DNA from 4 places in the Streptomyces sp. NPDC101118 genome. Region 3 is predicted to be linked to each of the others. Evidence: riboswitches for the same ligand, from Rfam matches in the RefSeq annotation. Region 3 holds a riboswitch; each other region holds the start of a gene.

Region 1 (4,276 bases), on a different contig from region 3:
TCGAAGGACAGACCGCGCTCGCCACCCTGCTGACCCGGCTGCCGGACCTGCGACTTGCCGTCGACCCGGACGAACTCCGGTGGCGCGGCGGGCTCATCATGCGCGGCCTGCGCACCCTGCCCGTGGAGTTCACCCCCCGTCCCAAACAACGGAATTGAGCATTCCTCACTTTCGTGACCTCAACGTGATCTGCGCATCATCGACTTGTGACATCCGTTCGAACCCCGCTAGGTTCGCCGTCACTTCCTTTGCCGCCACGCGAAAGGTCCACCTCATGCGTTCCGGGAACGGCCGTCACCGGCGCCCCCGTCAGGCCCCTGCGCTCGTCGTCACGGCGGGCGTCACCGGCTCCGCACTGGCGCTGCCGCTGCTCGCCGCCACCAACGCCAGCGCCGCCGACACCGCCACGTGGGACAAGGTCGCCGAGTGCGAGAGCGGCGGCACCTGGAGTGCCGACCTCAACAACGGCTTCTACGGCGGACTGCAGTTCACCCAGGAGCTGTGGAAGGAGGCCGGCGGTCAGGAGTACGCGCCCCGCGCCGACCTCGCCAGCCGCTCGCAGCAGATAGCCGTGGCCGAGCGGGTGCTCGCCGAGAAGGGCCCCGGGGCCTGGCCGCTGTGCGCGGCCCCCGCCGGGCTCACCAAGGCCGGCCCCAAGGCCGACGTGGACGACGGCCTCGGCAAGCCGAAGCCGGTCACCCCCGCGCCCGTGCGCCCCGACGAGGGCTCCGGCGCCACCGAGGAGGCCGGCACGGGTACGAAGACCCCCGCGCCCCCCGTGACGCGCACCCCGGCACCGCCGACCGCCGGCACCCCCTCGGGCACCGCCACCCCGGGCGCCACCGGAACCCCCGGAGCCACCCCCGGCACCGCGACCCCCGGCACCGGCACCCCCACCACCCCCGGCACGGGCACGCCCACCACCCCGGGCGCCACCGGCACCCCGGGTACGCCCGGCGCGACCGACGGGGGCACCCCGGGTGCGACCCCCGGAGCCACCGACGGGTCGGCCACCCCCGGCACCGGCAAGCACCGGGGCGACGCGGCCGACGAGACGTCAGGGGGCGTGTCGGGCGAAACGGACGGAACGGGACGTCACGCCCTGACCGCCGACCCGCTCGCACCTGACGCCGGGTCGGGCACCGGCGTCACTCCCGAGGGCGCCGGGGAGTCCACGTACATCGTCAAGTCCGGCGACAGCCTCTCCGACATCGCGGACGCGAAGGGCCTCAAGGGCGGCTGGGCCGCGCTGTACAAGGCCAACGAGCAGGTCATCGGCGATGACGCGGACCTCATCAAGCCCGGTCAGAACCTCGACCTAAGGCAGAACTAGGGGCACTTCGGGCATCCGTTAAAGCGGGCAATGTCCGGATTCATGTAAGTCTGGCGTCAGTGAGACATGAGTCTCAGGCCGTCAACTGGCGTGTCCCGCCCGGAAGCTCGGCTACCGCCCCTTCTCACCTGCGCAAACGCCGGTTCCCGATGCGCAAGTACGGGCCGTTTCTCCCCGATGTCCTGCCTTGAACATCGGGGAGCGGTCTGTCTACGGTCTGAACCGCTCGCCACCGCGGGCTCCTTCGACCGCATCGCCGAGTCCTGCCGGCGGACGGGGGAAACAGTCGTCGCGCAAGCGCCGAAGGCAGGAGCGGGGGACCCAAGGTTTGTGCCGGGCCCGGCCGTTGAAAGACGGTCACGGAACGGCTTGGGGTGAAGCCACGCGCTAGGACGCGAGGCCGGGCAACTCACTACGCCCGAACCCGACAGCTCACCTCGTAGGCGTCGGTGAGGAGAAGCCTCCAATGCTGCTTTCCAAGGGCAAGCACCGTCGTGCGTCCAAGGCCACCCGCATCGTCACCCTCGTCGGCGTGACCGGCGCGGCCGTCGCCGCCCCGCTGATGGTCGCGGGCACCGCCAACGCCGCCACCGCCTCCGAGTGGGACCGCGTCGCGCAGTGCGAGTCCGGTGGCAACTGGTCCATCAACACCGGCAACGGCTACTACGGCGGCCTGCAGTTCTCCCCCTCCACCTGGGCTGCGTACGGCGGCACCGCCTACGCCCCGCAGGCCAACCAGGCCAGCAAGTCCCAGCAGATAGCCATCGCCGAGAAGGTGCTGGCCGGTCAGGGCAAGGGCGCCTGGCCGAGCTGCGGTGTCGGCCTCTCCGGCGCCAAGTACAGCGGCGGCGGCTCGGGCGAGTCCGCCCCGGTCAAGAAGAAGGCCAAGAAGAAGACGACGGAGACCCGCACGCAGCAGGCTCCGACCACCCGCTCCGAGCGCACCACCGCCGCCCCGAAGCCCGCGGCCCCGGCCGCCGGCTTCGAGAAGGGCAACGGCTCCTACGAGGTGAAGGCCGGCGACACCCTCGGCACCATCGCCGACGCCCAGAACGTCAAGGGCGGCTGGGAGAAGCTCTTCGAGCTCAACAAGGACATCGTCACCGATGCCGACCTGATCTACCCGGGCCAGATGCTGAAGCTCTCCTGAACGGCTCCGGTACGGGAGTAGTCCCGGCCCGGCAGTAGCCACGCCCGCCCGGCGCGTCCTCCCCCCGACGCGCCGGGCGGGCGTTCCCCTTTCTCCGGCCCGGCCCGGCCCCCGGACCCTCCGGCCGGGCCGGAGGGCGCTCCGTCCGCCGGCCGCTGACCCCCCGGTAACCCCCTCCCGGAGCCCCTTTGGGAGCCCCTGTGCTCGTTTGATCAGGGGTCTATGTCCTGGAAGGCGGGTATTCGGTCCCTTTTTCGTCCCAGGACCCGGGCGGTCGAGCGGCCGACGCCCCCGACGGGGTTAGGCTCTAGGCGGCGAGGGCCGGTCCCACGGCCCCACACGCCACCGCACATCTAGCGTCACATCCCAGAAGGAGATGCTCGTGCCGTCCATCGACGTCGTCGTAGCTCGGGAAATCCTGGACTCCCGAGGCAACCCCACGGTCGAGGTCGAGGTGGGCCTCGACGACGGCAGCACCGGCCGTGCTGCCGTTCCGTCCGGCGCCTCCACCGGTGCCTTCGAGGCCATCGAGCTCCGTGACGGTGACCCCAACCGCTACATGGGCAAGGGTGTCGAGAAGGCCGTCCTGGCCGTCATCGAGCAGATCGGCCCGGAGCTCGTCGGCTACGACGCCACCGAGCAGCGCCTGATCGACCAGGCCATGTTCGACCTGGACGCGACCGACAACAAGGGCTCCCTCGGCGCCAACGCCATCCTGGGCGTCTCCCTGGCCGTGGCCCACGCCGCGTCCGAGGCCTCGGACCTGCCGCTGTTCCGCTACCTCGGCGGCCCGAACGCGCACCTGCTGCCCGTTCCGATGATGAACATCCTCAACGGTGGGTCGCACGCCGACTCCAACGTCGACATCCAGGAGTTCATGATCGCGCCGATCGGCGCCGAGTCCTTCTCCGAGGCCCTCCGCTGGGGTGCCGAGGTCTACCACACCCTCAAGAAGGTCCTGCACTCCAAGGGCCTCTCCACCGGCCTGGGCGACGAGGGCGGCTTCGCCCCGAACCTGGAGTCGAACCGCGCCGCGCTCGACCTCATCGTCGAGGCCATCAAGCAGGCCGGCTACACCCCGGGCAAGGACATCGCGCTCGCGCTCGACGTCGCCGCGTCCGAGTTCTACAAGGACGGCAAGTACGAGTTCGAGGGCCAGTCCCGCTCGGCCGCCGAGATGACCGAGTACTACGAGGGCCTCGTCGACGCCTACCCGCTGGTCTCCATCGAGGACCCGCTGTTCGAGGACGACTGGGCCGGCTGGAAGGTCATCACCGACAAGCTGGGCTCCCGCGTCCAGATCGTCGGCGACGACCTCTTCGTCACCAACCCCGAGCGCCTCGCCCGCGGCATCGAGGAGGGCTCCGCCAACGCCCTGCTGGTGAAGGTGAACCAGATCGGTTCGCTCACCGAGACCCTCGACGCCGTCGAGATGGCCCAGCGCAACGGCTTCAAGTGCATGATGTCGCACCGCTCCGGCGAGACCGAGGACGTCACCATCGCCGACCTCGCCGTCGCCGTGAACTGCGGTCAGATCAAGACCGGCGCCCCGGCCCGCTCGGACCGCGTCGCCAAGTACAACCAGCTGCTGCGCATCGAGGAGATCCTCGACGACGCCGCGGTGTACGCGGGCCGCAGCGCGTTCCCGCGCTTCAAGGGCTGACCCGGCCGAACCGGCTGACAGCGCCCTGAGCCTCCGTACGTCCCCGCACTCGGTCCCGTACCGTGTGCGGGGACGTACGTGCTTATCAGGGGAGGCGGGACATGGCCGGGAACCGGGATCGGTTCTCCAC
Region 2 (4,276 bases), on a different contig from region 3:
GCCGTACCGGTCGGCGATCGAGCGGACGTGCGCGGTGTACGTGGCGACCTTGCCGCGCAGGTGACGCAGGACCGGTACGCCGCGGGTGTCGAAGCCCGTGGTGATCATGACGGTGGGCACGGCGCCGGTGAGGTCGGCGACGGCCGCCTCGAACCGCTCGGCGACGGCGTCGGGGTCGCTGCCGGGGCGGATGATGTCGTTGCCGCCCGCACAGAAGGTGACCAGGTCGGGCGCGAGCTCCTTGGCCCGGGGGACCTGCTCGGCCACGATCTGGTCCAGCAGCCGGCCGCGTACGGCGAGGTTGGCGTACCGGAAGTCGTGCTCGTCACGGCGGTCGGCGAGCAGCACCGCCAGCCGGTCGGCCCAGCCGAGGAAGGCGCCGTCGGGACCGGGGTCTCCGACGCCCTCGGTGAAGCTGTCCCCGATCGCGGCGTACGAGCCGATGGGGAGGGTGGATACGGGTGCTGTTGCTGTTGAAGGTGTCGATTCTCCTGCCACGGGAGCACATCCTTCACCGAAGGATGTGACCTACGCGACCGTAGGAAGGGGTTGACGCGGGGTGATCTGGACCACCCGGTCAGTTTGGCCGAAAACAGCCGTACGACCGGGACCCCCCTCGGGACCCGGTCGCACGGCTGCCTCAGTGGACGCGTCGGACGCGTCGGACGCGTCGGGCGCGCCGGCGGACGCGGCTCAGACGCTGACGCCCTTGTCCCGCAGGTAGGCCAGCGGGTCGATGTCGTCGCCGTAGCTCGGGCCCGTGCGGATCTCGAAGTGCAGGTGCGGGCCGGTGGAGTTGCCCGTGGAGCCGGAGAGGCCGATGCTGTCGCCGGCGCCGACCGACTGGCCCGCGGAGACGTTGAGCGAGGACAGGTGGGCGTACTGGGAGTAGCGGCCGTCCTCGTGCCGGATGATCACCTCGTTGCCGTACGCGCCGCCCCAGCCGGCGGAGACCACGGTGCCCGCGCCGACCGCGCGGACGGTGGTGCCGGAGCCGACCGAGAAGTCGACGCCCGTGTGGTAGCCGCTGGCCCACATGCCGCCGCCGGCCCGGTAGGAGGTGCTGATGCCGCCGCTGACCGGGGCGACGAACCCGGCGCCGCTCACCGCGGTGGTGGAACGCTGGGTGGAACGGCTGGCGGTGGCCGCGGACCGGTCGGCGCCGGTGTCTTCGGCGACGGCCTTGGGCTCGGCCTTCCGGACGGCCTTCTTCTGGGTCTTCTCCGGGGCCTTCTTCGCCGGCTTGGGCGCGGCCGCGGGCTTCGCCGGGGCCTCGGCCGCCTTCGGCGCGGCCGCGGCGCCGAGGGTCAGCTCCAGGCCGGGGTGGATCAGGGAGGGGTTGCCGCCGACGGCCGCGCGGTTGTCGGCGTACAGCTTCTGCCAGCCGCCGCTCAGGTGGTGCTCGGACGCGATCTTGGAGAGGTGGTCGCCGGCCACCACGGTGTACGTGACGGGGGCGGCCTGCGGGACCGCGGCCGGGACGGCGGCCGGGGCGGCGTGGGCGGCCTGGGGGGCCTGCGCGGGCAGCGCCTGCGGGGCGGCGGCCGGCCCGGCGGCGTGGGCGCCGGAGGCCCCCATCAGCGGCAGCGCGAGGGCGGCGCCTCCGGTACCGGCGGCGACGAAACCGCGGGTTATCGGGCTGGACTTGGGACGGCGGTGCTTACCCTTTCCGGGCATGGCGCATTCCTCTCCGGCGCCTGCGAGGTGAGCTGTCGGGTTCGGGCTGGAGATGCCCGGCCGCACGGGTGCGGCTTCACCCCGAGCCGGCCGCGAGAAGATCGCGTCCGGCGGCTTACCTGGTTCCCCCGCTCCTGCCGCACGAGTGGTCGGGTGCGGTTTCCGGGGGCGGCAGGATTCGGCGTTCCACCCGGATCGACGGCGACGGTAATCCAGCGCCCGCAGACGGAACAAGCCGTGAATTCCCCTTGGGAATCACCCGGATGAATGATCGACGGAATTCCCGTCACACTCCGTCCATTGCGGACGTGTAACAGCCAGCACTACAGCGGAATTCGGGATTCCACCGCAGCCACTCACGGTCACCGTATGATCTGCCTCACGAGGAGGTCGCACATCTGCCGCCTCATTGCGGTAACTTGACGCCAAGTAGTGCAATTCGGACATGTCCCCCGAGCCGCCAGGAGCCCCCACGTGACCCAGCAGATACCCCAGGCGCCGTCGACCGAGCCGGAGCTGACCGGCGTGCGCAACTTCCGCGATGTGGGCGGACTTCCGACCACAGATGGACGGAGGGTGCGAACGGGGCGTCTGTTCCGAAGCGGACATCTGGCACATGCCACCGATACCGATGCGCACTACCTCGCATCGCTCGGACTCCACACCGTCTTCGACTTCCGCAACGCCGCCGACAAGGCGCTCGAAGGTCCCGACGTCGACCTGCCGGGCGTGCGCAACGTCAACATCCCGCTCTCCGACCCGGCCGACGGCAAGGAGTTCTGGAAGATGGTCCGCGACGGCGACCTGACCCAGCTGGAGGAGGTCCTGGGTGACGGCCGTGCCGCGGCGCGCATGTCCGCCTCGTACCGCAAGATGATCAAGGAGCGGACGGCCGAGCACAGCAGGGTGGTGCACGCCCTCGCCGAGGACAGCGTCCCCGCGCTCATGCACTGCGCGGCCGGCAAGGACCGGGCCGGCCTCTCCATCGCGGTCACCCTGCTCGCGCTCGGCGTGGAGCGCGGGGCGATCGTCACGGACTACCTGGAGTCGAACGCCCCGCACCGCCGGTACCGCGTCCGCCGCGGCAGCGATGCCCCCGAGGCCCGCTCCCCCGAGGTGATGGCGCTGCTCAGCCCGCTCTTCGACGCGCGGGCCGAGTACCTGGAGGCGGCCTTCGCCACCATCGACGAGGTCTGGGGCGGGGTCGACGGCTACCTGGCAGAGGGCCTGGCCCTGGGCCCGGACACCCTGGACCGGCTGCGCGAGCGCCTGCTGGACTGACGCACCGCCAGACGGTACGGACCCGCACGCGGGTCCGTACCGCCGCCGCCGCTCAGCGCCCCGCGACCGCCTGCTTCACCAGCGTGCGCCCGAAGTCCCACATCAGCGAGCCGCCGCCGTGGGCCTCGTCCATCACGTCCCGGAACGCGGCGACGAACCGTTCCACGTCCGCCTCGTCGATCACCAGCGGCGGAATGAGCTTGATCACTTCCAGGTGGTCGCCGGAGACCTGCGTCAGGATCCGGTGCTTCTGCAGCAGCGGGACGACCACCATCTGCGCGAAGAGCCCCTTGCGGGCCGCCTGGAGCATCGTCCAGCGGCTGCGCAGCCCCAGCGACGAGGGCCGGCCGAACTCGATGCCGATCATCAGCCCCCGGCCGCGGACCTCGTGCAGCAGCTCGTACTCGTCGACCATGGCCGCGAGACGGCCGCGCAGCAGGTCTCCCATCGCCCGCGCGTGCGCCACCAGCCCCTCGTCGTCCATCACGGCGAGGACCGCGAGCCCGGCCGCCATCGCCTGCGCGTTGGACCCGAAGCTGGCCGAGTGCACCAGCACCCGGTCCATGGACGAGTAGACCTTCTTGAAGATCCAGTCCTTGCCGAGGGTGGCGCCCACCGGCACGTACCCGCCCGAGAGCGCCTTCGCCACGCACACCAGGTCGGGCTCCACGCCCGCCTCGTGCTGGTACGCGTAGAAGTCCCCGGTCCTGCCGAGGCCGGTCTGCACCTCGTCGGCGATCAGCAGCGCCCGGTGCCGGTGCAGCAGCTCCTGCGCGGCCCGCAGGTAGCCGGGCGGCGCCGGGTACACCCCCTTGCCCTGGACCGGCTCGACGATCAGGGCGGCCACGTCCCCGTGGCGCAGCTCCCGCTCCAGGGCGCCGAGATCTCCGAGCGGCACCGCGGTGTCGGGCAGCAGCGGGGCGAACCCGTCGCGGAAGGCGTTCTCGCCGTTGACCGAGAGGGAGCCGGTGGTCAGGCCGTGGAAGGCGTGGGCGCAGTACAGCACCCTGGGCCGGCCGGTGGCGTAGCGGGCGAACTTCAGCGCGGTCTCCACGGCCTCGGTGCCGCTGTTGCCGAAGAACACCCGGTCCAGGTGGGGGCTGTACGAGAGCAGCCGCTCGGCCAGCAGCCCGGGCAGCGGCTGGCAGTCGAAGCGGGTCAGGTCGGCGAGCGAGGCGTCGAGCACGTCGTGCAGCGCCTTGCGGACCACCGGGTGGTGCCGGCCCAGGCCCATCACGCCGAAGCCGGCCAGCATGTCCAGGTGGTCGCGGCCCTCGGAGTCCCAGAAGTGGGCGCCCTCGGCCCGCTCGTAGACCTT
Region 3 (4,276 bases):
GTCGAACACCCCGCGGTACAGGCTCCCCGCACACGCTCCGCGCGGATCGACGAGCAGTGCACCCGCGGGGTCCCGGGGCCCGAAGCCCTGCTCGGCCACCGGCCGGGCCAGGAACGCCCCCCGGCCCTCGGCCACCCACTGCCGCGCCGTCTCCACCAGCTCGCGCATCACACGCCGCCCTTCTCGACTCCGCCCGGTCTTCCCAGGTCAGCCCCCAACGTATGCCCGCTCCGGGCCGCCGGACCCCGTCCGCGCCGAGTTTCGGGCGGTCCACCAACCCACCCGCTTGGACGATCACCCCAACCCCGCCGGGGCCCGTCCTCGTGAATGCCGCCGTGCCCCGCGCGGCGCCGCCGCCGCGCGGGCCCCCGTACGACGACGATGCCCGGAGGCGGGGCGCCGCGGAGCCCGGAACACCGGGGCCGGGCGGCCGGCGCGGGCTACGGAAGGACACACCGGATGGACTGGGTCGTCACGGCCGTGGGCGCGGTGCTCGTGGCGGCCATCCTGCGCGACGTCTTCCACACCCTCTGGCACCCCACCCGGCACGGCGGGCTCAGCAGGCTGGTGATGACCGCGTTCTGGCGGTTCAACCGGACCCTCAACCTCCGCCGCAGGACGGCCGCGGGACTGGCCGGCCCGCTCGGCATGGTCACCGTCGTCGCGCTCTGGGCCGCGGTCGTCGGGGTGGGCTGGGCGCTGATCTACTGGCCGCACATGCCGGACGCGTTCTCGTACAGCTCCGGCCTCGAACCGGCCGAGCACGCCGGACCGCTGGACGCGCTGTACGTCTCCCTGGTCACCGTCGCCACCCTCGGCCTGGGCGACATCGCTCCCATCGACGGCTGGCTGCGGGTCCTGGCGCCCGTCGAGGCCTTGGTCGGCTTCGCGCTGCTCACCGCGACCGTCTCCTGGGTGCTCGGCATCTACCCGGCCCTGGCCAGGCGGCGCGCGCTGGCGCTGCGCCTGTCGCACCTGGCGCGCACCCGGCCCACGGGCGAGGGGTTCGACTCCCCGTCCGGCGCGGCGCTGCTGGACGGCCTCGCCGCCGGGTTCTGTGTGACCAGCGTGGACTTCCTCCAGTACGCGGAGTCGTACTACTTCTCCGACGGCGCCCCGCACACCACGCTGGCCCGCCAGGTCCCGTACGCCGCCCGGCTGGCCGCGGCCGCCGGACGCGCCCGGGACCCGGACGTGCGGATGGCCGGCGGAGCGCTGAGGGCGGCCCTGGACGACCTCGCGGCCGTGCTGGACGAGCAGTTCCTCAGGACCGGGCGGCCGCCCGACCGGGTCTTCGAGGCCTTCGCCGAGGACCACGGCCGCCGCGGGGGCCGGCAGGCCGCTCCGGAGACGCTGTAGGCAACGGTTCCATACCGGTGGGCGGGGGCGCCGTTTCCCCTTCGGCCAGGCCCGGTTGAGAGGACGTGAAGACGACATCGACGCCCGGGCCGCTCGCCGCGCTCCAGGGTGCCTACTGGCTCGACTCCCCGTCCGCGCACGAGGGCGAGGACTGCGGGCGGTGCGCCGCACTGCGCACGGACGCCCCGGCGCCCGTGCCGCCCGCCGCCGAACCGCCCTGTCCGCGCGCCCCGTTGGTGCTGCGCGCGGCGATGACGGTGCTGGCCGCCGCCTCGATCGTCACCGCGTTGCTGCTGACCGGCCTCGACGTGGTGCCCTGAGGGGGCGGCGGGGCCGCGCCGGTCAGTCCTCGGAGCGTTCGGTGACGGGGGCGTCGGTGCGGTCGCCGAGGAACTCGTACCAGCGGCGCTGGAGGCACACGTACCGGGTGTCCGCCTCCACGAGCCGGAGGAAGGCGCCGACGGCGTCGGCCAGCCGGCCCTGGAGGCCGCCGTCGGCGAGGTCGCCGCTGCCGGTGAAGCCCTCGTGCGCCTTGGCCAGGCTGAACATGTCCGGGTAGACGCGGCAGCCCAGGTGCTCCAGGGGGACGCGCAGGGCCCAGAGGCCGCGGTTGCCGCCGACCATGGAGGGCGAGGCGGAGACGAGCAGCGCGTGCTTGTCCTTGAAGGGCTGCGGCCGGACCCGGGACACCCAGTCGACGGCGTTCTTGAGCACCCCGGGCACGGAGGCGTTGTACTCGGGGGAGGAGATCACGAAGCCGTCGCAGGAGGCGATCCGCTCCCGCAGGGCCAGCGCGCCCTCCGGCAGCCCCGTCTCGGCTTCGGCGTCGCCGTCGTAGACCGGCATCGGGAAGTCGGCCATCCGGGCCAGGTCGACGGCCGCGCCCGCCTCGGCGGCCAGCCGGGCCACCAGGGCGGCCAGCCGCGTGTTCAGCGACCCGGCGCGCAGCGACGCGCCGAAGACCAGCAGACGCACCGGCTGGCGCACCTCGTCGGGGACCGGCATGCGGGCCGCTTCGGGGACCGCCGCGGGTCCGGGGTCAACAGTCATGGTCCGCTGCCTCCAGTGCGGGGGGGTGTGACCACGAGCCCAGCACAGCGGGGGAGCGGCGGACGGGTGCCGGGGCCGTGCCGTGGGCGAACTCACCCGGGCGGCCGCGGCCCCCCTCGAACCACCCTCACCAGAACGGACTAAAACGGACATAGATGAGCGCTTCCGGCGCATCCCGTTTTTCCGTGCCGCGCCGGTATTTCGCACTCCTTGTGATGCCCGGTGATATGTGTCACGCGCGGCTTTCGTGCGACGGGTCGCGAGGGCCCCGAAAGCGTTGCCGCGACTGGAGGGTTGGGGTGTGCCGAAAAATCGATCTTGTCCTTTTCCGGCCCGAATTCCCCCGTTCGCTTTCCTTTAGCGAATTCGGGACTTGTTCCGTCCCGCGGCTCTCGCCTACGGTCACGCTCATTCCGGGTGGAACGCCGAATCCTGCCGCCGCCCGGACCGCACCGTCCCCATTCAATTCACGTACGGCAGGAGCGGGGGAACCAGGTAAGCCGCCGTTCCGCGATCTTTCGCGGAACGGCTAGGGGTGAAGTCACCGCGTGTGGCCGGACAACTCCAGTCCGAACCCGACAGCTCACCTCGCAGGCGACGGAGAGGAATGCGCCATGCCCGGAAAAGGCAAGCACCGCCGCCCCAAGAACACCCGTCTGACCCGCGGCTTCGTCGCCGTCGGCACGGGTGGTGCCGCCCTGGCCCTGCCCGTGCTGGGCGCCACCACGGCCAGTGCCGCGGCGCCCGCCGCGGCCGGGACCGTCGCCCCGCAGGCCGTCGCCGCCGCCCCGGCCGCGGCGCAGAAGGCCCCCGTGACCTATTCCGTCAAGGCCGGCGATTCCCTCGTGAAGATCGCCGAAAAGCATTCCCTCGCCGGCGGCTGGAAGAAGCTCTACCAGGACAACAAGACGATCATCGGTGACGACCCGTCACTCATTCGTCCGGGCCTGAAGCTTTCCGTCGGGGCGGCCGCCAAGAAGGCCGCGCCGGCCAGGAAGGCCGCGCCCGCGCGGGCCGACCGTTCCACCCGCACCACCACCCTCAAGGCCGCTGCCCCCAAGGCGAAGAGCTACGCCGACAACCTCGACGGGTGGATCCGCGAATCCCTGGACGTCATGGCCAAGCACGGGATCCCCGGTACCTACAACGGCATCTACCGCAACGTCATGCGGGAGTCCTCGGGCAACCCGCTGGCCATCAACAACTGGGACTCCAACGCCGCCGCGGGCATCCCCTCCAAGGGCCTCCTCCAGGTGATCGACCCGACGTTCCGCGCCTACCACGTGCCCGGCACCTCGACGGACTCGTACGACCCGGTCGCGAACATCACCGCCGCGTGCAACTACGCCGCCGCGCGCTACGGCTCCATCGACAACGTCTTCGGCGCCTACTGATCCCTCGCGGGTGTGCGACACCGGGACCGGCGGCCACGGCCGCCGGTCCCGGCCGCGTTCGCGGGTGCGATTCCGTGCGTGCGATTCCGCGGGCGCCTCCGGCCGTGCGCCCTGCCGGCTCCGCGTGTACCTGACAGACGGCGGCCGGGAGCGTTGAGCGCGGGCCCCGGGCTGCCGAAGCTGGCCGGAAGTGGCCCCCGGCCCCGGCGTCGCACCCCCGCTCCGCCGTGGCCCGGGGCGTGATGTCGCGCCGACCGGATGAGGAACCACGTGATCGACCTCGATGGACAAGTCGCCCTGACCACGGAGCTCTTCGGTGACCCCGAGGCCCTGTTCGGCACGCTCGGCGGGCGGGGCCCGGTCCACCGCGTCGCCCTGCCGGACGGCATGCCCGCCTGGCTGGTGACCGGCCACCGGGAGGTGCGGGAAGCCCTCTCGGACCCCCGCCTCGTCCGCGGCGCGCACGCCGCCGC
Region 4 (4,276 bases), on a different contig from region 3:
AGCGCCGGATGCCGCGCTCCCGCGCCACCGCCCCGATGTGTTCGAGCAGTGCGGAGGCGACGCCGCGGCCCTGGTGGGCGTCCTGGACCAGGAAGGCGACCTCGGCCTCGTCGGCGGGGCCGGTGGCGGGGCGGCCGGTGGCGTCGATCCGGTCGTAGCGGACGGTCGCGATGAACTCGTCCCCCACGGTGGCGGCCAGGCCGACCCGGTCGACGTAGTCGTGATGGGTGAAGCGGTGCACGTCCTTGGCGGACAGCCGCGGGTAGGGCGCGAAGAACCGGTAGTACTTCGACTGGTCCGAGACCTGCTCGTAGAAGCTGACCAGCCGGCCCGCGTCCTCTGTGGTGATCGGCCTGATCCGGGCGGTGCCGCCATCGCGCAGCACGACATCCGCTTCCCAGTGGGCCGGGTACGAAGGATCCGACGGCGTCCGCATGGGCCAAGAGTACGGCCCGGGACCCGGCGGACCCTACGCGCGCGGCGGGTTGGGCAGGAGGGACAAACCAGGGCAAGCTGGGAGGTCGAACGGCAGGCTCCTCCGGGCCGAAGGTCGGTCGGATGCAGCCCGGCGGTCGTGAGATAGTGGTCTAGACAACCCGTAGAACCTGAAGGGCATCACCATGGCAGAGCGCCGCGTCAACGTCGGCTGGGCCGAGGGCCTGCACGCTCGTCCCGCCTCGATCTTCGTCCGGGCGACGACCGCTTCCGGTATCCCGGTGACCATCTCCAAGGTCGACGGCACCCCCGTCAACGCCGGCTCCATGCTCGCCGTGCTGGGCCTGGGTGCGCAGGGTGGCGAGGAGATCATCCTGGCCTCCGAGGCCGATGGCGCGGACGCCGCCCTGGACCGCCTGGCGAAGCTGGTCGCGGAGGGCCTCGAAGAGCTTCCCGAGACCGTCTGAGCTTCCGGCCGGTTTCCGGCCGCCGAATGAGCCGTACCCCGCTCCGGGGTGCGGCTCATTTCTTCTCTTCCGGTCAGCCCGGCCGGACAGGAATGGCCGCGAGGAAATCAGGGCATGGGAAATGAGCGGCCTCATGAATTCCGCCGTCCCTTTGTATACGGCCTTTGTTAAAGGCGGCCGCCCGCGGTGTTTACGGCAGGTTGCGAACCCCTCACACGCGCCTCGCCCCGCGCCCGCCGCAGCCGGTGCGCCCCCGTGGTGCGGTCCATGTGCGCGGCGGTGAGGGCCCGCGCCCGGTCGGCGTCCCCGCGCGCCACGGCGTCGACGATGGCGCCGTGCTCGGCCCAGGACTCCACGGGGTGGGCCGGGGCCTCCACCACGTACATCCAGGCGATCTTGTGCCGCAGCTGGGTGAGCATCGAGATCAGGTTGGGGCTGCCGGAGGCCTGGGCGAGCGTCTCGTGGAACCAGCCGCCCAGCGAGCGCAGGTCCTCGCCCTGGCCCCGGCGGGCCCGCTCCTGGCCGAGGCGCACGAGCCCGCGCAGCACCTTCAGGTGGCCCTCGGTGCGGCGCTGTGCGGCCCGGGAGGCCCCCAGGGGCTCCAGCAGCACCCGCAGCTCCAGCAGGTCGGCCGCCTCCTGTTCGGTGGGCTCGGCCACGCAGGCCCCGGCGTGCCGGCGGGTGGTGACGAAGCCCTCGGACTCCAGGGTGCGCAGGGCCTCGCGGACGGGGACGCGCGAGACGCCGTACCGGCGGGCGAGGAGTTCCTCGGTGAGCCTGCTGCCGCGCTCGAAGACGCCGGCGACGATGTCGTCGCGGATCGCCGTGCACACCGCGTGCGCGGGAATGCGCATGACCGGACCTCCGCTTAATCCCCGCGAAACGCGGTCGGCGTCGACATGTGTGCCGCCGACTCTATTGCAGAAACGAGGAATTCCGGAGCGCACCGATGAATTCCGGAATGGTTTTTTGCCAGATCTGCACGCACCGGATGCCCGCGCCGGATCCGCACCCCTCCGGCGAAGGGCACGCCGAAGGCCCCGGCTCGGGGAGCCGGGGCCTTCGGGAAGCGTGCGGCGCCGCGGTGGCGGCGGGTGCGGTCGCGGGTCAGATGCTGACGCCGTGCGAGCGCAGGTACGCCAGCGGGTCGATGTCCGAGCCGTAGTCGGCCGAGGTGCGGGCCTCGAAGTGGAGGTGGGGGCCGCTGGAGTTGCCCGTGGAGCCGGAGAGGCCGATCTGGTCGCCCGGGGTGACGCGCTGGCCGACCGAGACGCTGATCGACGAGAGGTGGCCGTACTGCGTGTACGTGCCGTCGTTCATCTTGATGACGACGTTGTTGCCGTACGCGCCGCCCCAGCCCGCCTCGACGACGGTGCCGAGGCCGACCGCGTGCACCGAGGTGCCGGAGGCGGCGTGGAAGTCGATGCCGGTGTGGCTGCCGGAGGACCACATGGAGCCGCCGGCCTTGTACGAGGTGCTGACGTACGAGCCCGCGACGGGGGCCACGTAGGTGAGCAGACGCTTGCGCTCGGCCTCACGGGCGGCGCGCTCGGCGGCCTCGCGCTCGGCCTTGGCCTTCGCCTCGGCCTTCGCCTTGGCCTCGGCGGCGCGCTGGCGGGCCTCGTTCTCGGCCTGGGCCTTGGCGGCGGCGATCTCGGCGGCGGCCTGCTGGGACTCGGCCTGGGCCTCGATCTGGCCCGCGAGGTCGTCGGCGACGACGACGGCGTTCAGGCCGGTGTCCTCGGGACCTCGGGAGTCGGCGTCGGTGGCGGCGAAGGCCGGGCCGGCCAGGGTGCCGACGACACCGGTGGTCGCGAGGGCGGCTATGCCGGCCACGTTCGCGCTCTTGCGGCTCAGACGGCTGGGGCCACGGTGCTTACCGGTGGCACGACTGCCAAAGGCCATGGAGAGGCTGATCCTTTCCTTCCCTCTCGCCTACCGGGTTAGCTGACGGGTTCGGAGCAGGAAGGTCTCCTACGGGCCACCTCTGGCGAGGCGGTCCGATTCACCCCAGGGACTGATGTGGGTCCCCGGCTCCCCAGGCTCGCGCCTGACGGGGACTCGGCGATCGCTGTCCGGTGCCGCGGGTGCGGCTGTTACAGCTGACGGACAGCGAGGTTGACGCTAGGCGGATCGTCGGACAATCACCAAACGGACACGCTGTTTTGTGGCGTACGCCACGGGTCATTCAGGCAACGACCACCCCGAAACGGACAGAAGACACAAACAGGGCCCTGATGGACAATCCATCAGGGCCCTGCCCCATCTCGGGCCGGAATCAGGTCAGTTGGTGACCACGGTCACCTCTCCGATGCCCAGCGCCCGCACCGGGTCGGCGATCTGGGACGCGTCACCCACGAGCACCGTCACCAGACGGTCCACCGGGAAGGCGTTCACCACGGCCGAAGTCGCCTCCACCGTGCCGGTTTCGGCGAGCCGCGCGTACAACTGCGCCTGGAAGTCGTCCGGCAGCTCCTGCTCGACCTGGTCGGCCAGGGTCCCGGCGACGGCCGCCGCCGTCTCGAACTTCAGCGGCGCGACGCCCACCAAGTTCTGGACGGCCACGTCGCGTTCGGTGTCCGTCAGCCCCTCGGCGGCGAGGGTGCGCAGCACCTGCCACAGGTCGCCCAGCGCGGGGCCGGTGTTGGGCGTGTCCACCGAGCCGCTGATGGCCAGCATCGAGGCGCCGGTCCCGTCGGCCGTGGAGCGCAGCACCTGCCCGAAGGCGCGCACGCCGTACGTGTAGCCCTTCTCCTCCCGGAGCACGCGGTCCAGGCGCGAGGTGAGCGTGCCGCCGAGGCAGTACGTGCCGAGCACCTGCGCGGCCCAGACCCGGTCGTGGCGGTCCGCCCCGATCCGGCCGATGAGCAGCTGGGTCTGCACGGCGCCGGGCCGGTCCACGATCACCACGCGGCCGGTGTCGTCCGCGGTGACCGGGGTGACCGGGTACGCCGTGCCGGTGCCGCCGGTCCAGGAGCCCAGGGTGTCCGCGAGGACGGCGTCCAGGTCGGTGCCGGTCAGGTCGCCGACCACGACGGCCGTGGCCGTGGAGGGGCGCACGTGGGCCTCGTAGAAGGCGCGGACGGCCCCGGAGTCGATCCGGCCGACGGTCTCCTCGCTGCCCTGGCGCGGACGCGACATGCGCAGGGTGGCGGGGAAGAGCTCCCTGGAGAGCTGCTTCGCGGCCCGGCGCTGCGGGTTGGCCAGCTCGTGCGGGATCTCGTCGAGGCGGTTGCGGACCAGGCGGTCCACCTCGCTGTCGGCGAAGGCGGGGGCGCGCAGGGCCTCGGCGAGCAGGGTCAGGGCCTTGTGCAGACGGGAGGCGGGCACCTCCAGGGAGACCCGCACACCGGGGTGGTCGGCGTGCGCGTCGA

The links. A riboswitch is a leader RNA that binds a small molecule or an ion and turns the genes downstream of it on or off. The one in region 3 is predicted to bind cyclic di-AMP.
Region 1: linked by a shared signal. The riboswitch ahead of ACIQUQ_RS13195 (transglycosylase family protein) and the one ahead of ACIQUQ_RS27335 (transglycosylase SLT domain-containing protein) in region 3 are both predicted to bind cyclic di-AMP.
Region 2: linked by a shared signal. The riboswitch ahead of ACIQUQ_RS23435 (peptidoglycan DD-metalloendopeptidase family protein) and the one ahead of ACIQUQ_RS27335 (transglycosylase SLT domain-containing protein) in region 3 are both predicted to bind cyclic di-AMP.
Region 4: linked by a shared signal. The riboswitch ahead of ACIQUQ_RS26970 (M23 family metallopeptidase) and the one ahead of ACIQUQ_RS27335 (transglycosylase SLT domain-containing protein) in region 3 are both predicted to bind cyclic di-AMP.

What each region holds. Positions count from the first base shown of each region.
Region 1 covers NZ_JBIVZG010000006.1:94,992-99,267, reverse strand. The annotation lists gene ACIQUQ_RS13205 (cytochrome P450) at 1-158, shown strand, start outside; gene ACIQUQ_RS13200 (transglycosylase family protein) at 275-1,333, shown strand; cyclic di-AMP (ydaO/yuaA leader) riboswitch at 1,622-1,794, shown strand; gene ACIQUQ_RS13195 (transglycosylase family protein) at 1,800-2,483, shown strand; gene eno (phosphopyruvate hydratase) at 2,860-4,146, shown strand; gene ACIQUQ_RS13185 (septum formation initiator family protein) at 4,248-4,276, shown strand, end outside.
Region 2 covers NZ_JBIVZG010000015.1:73,110-77,385, forward strand. The annotation lists gene ACIQUQ_RS23430 (SGNH/GDSL hydrolase family protein) at 1-498, opposite strand, end outside; gene ACIQUQ_RS23435 (peptidoglycan DD-metalloendopeptidase family protein) at 694-1,677, opposite strand; cyclic di-AMP (ydaO/yuaA leader) riboswitch at 1,682-1,839, opposite strand; gene ACIQUQ_RS23440 (tyrosine-protein phosphatase) at 2,152-2,958, shown strand; gene ACIQUQ_RS23445 (aspartate aminotransferase family protein) at 3,011-4,276, opposite strand, start outside.
Region 3 covers NZ_JBIVZG010000020.1:28,096-32,371, forward strand. The annotation lists gene ACIQUQ_RS27315 (XdhC family protein) at 1-168, opposite strand, end outside; gene ACIQUQ_RS27320 (potassium channel family protein) at 460-1,359, shown strand; gene ACIQUQ_RS27325 (hypothetical protein) at 1,425-1,679, shown strand; gene ACIQUQ_RS27330 (NADPH-dependent FMN reductase) at 1,702-2,364, opposite strand; cyclic di-AMP (ydaO/yuaA leader) riboswitch at 2,823-3,019, shown strand; gene ACIQUQ_RS27335 (transglycosylase SLT domain-containing protein) at 3,024-3,803, shown strand; gene ACIQUQ_RS27340 (cytochrome P450) at 4,074-4,276, shown strand, end outside.
Region 4 covers NZ_JBIVZG010000019.1:102,491-106,766, forward strand. The annotation lists gene ACIQUQ_RS26955 (GNAT family N-acetyltransferase) at 1-436, opposite strand, end outside; gene ACIQUQ_RS26960 (HPr family phosphocarrier protein) at 621-902, shown strand; gene ACIQUQ_RS26965 (GntR family transcriptional regulator) at 1,070-1,756, opposite strand; gene ACIQUQ_RS26970 (M23 family metallopeptidase) at 2,010-2,807, opposite strand; cyclic di-AMP (ydaO/yuaA leader) riboswitch at 2,820-2,979, opposite strand; gene ACIQUQ_RS26975 (M16 family metallopeptidase) at 3,186-4,276, opposite strand, start outside.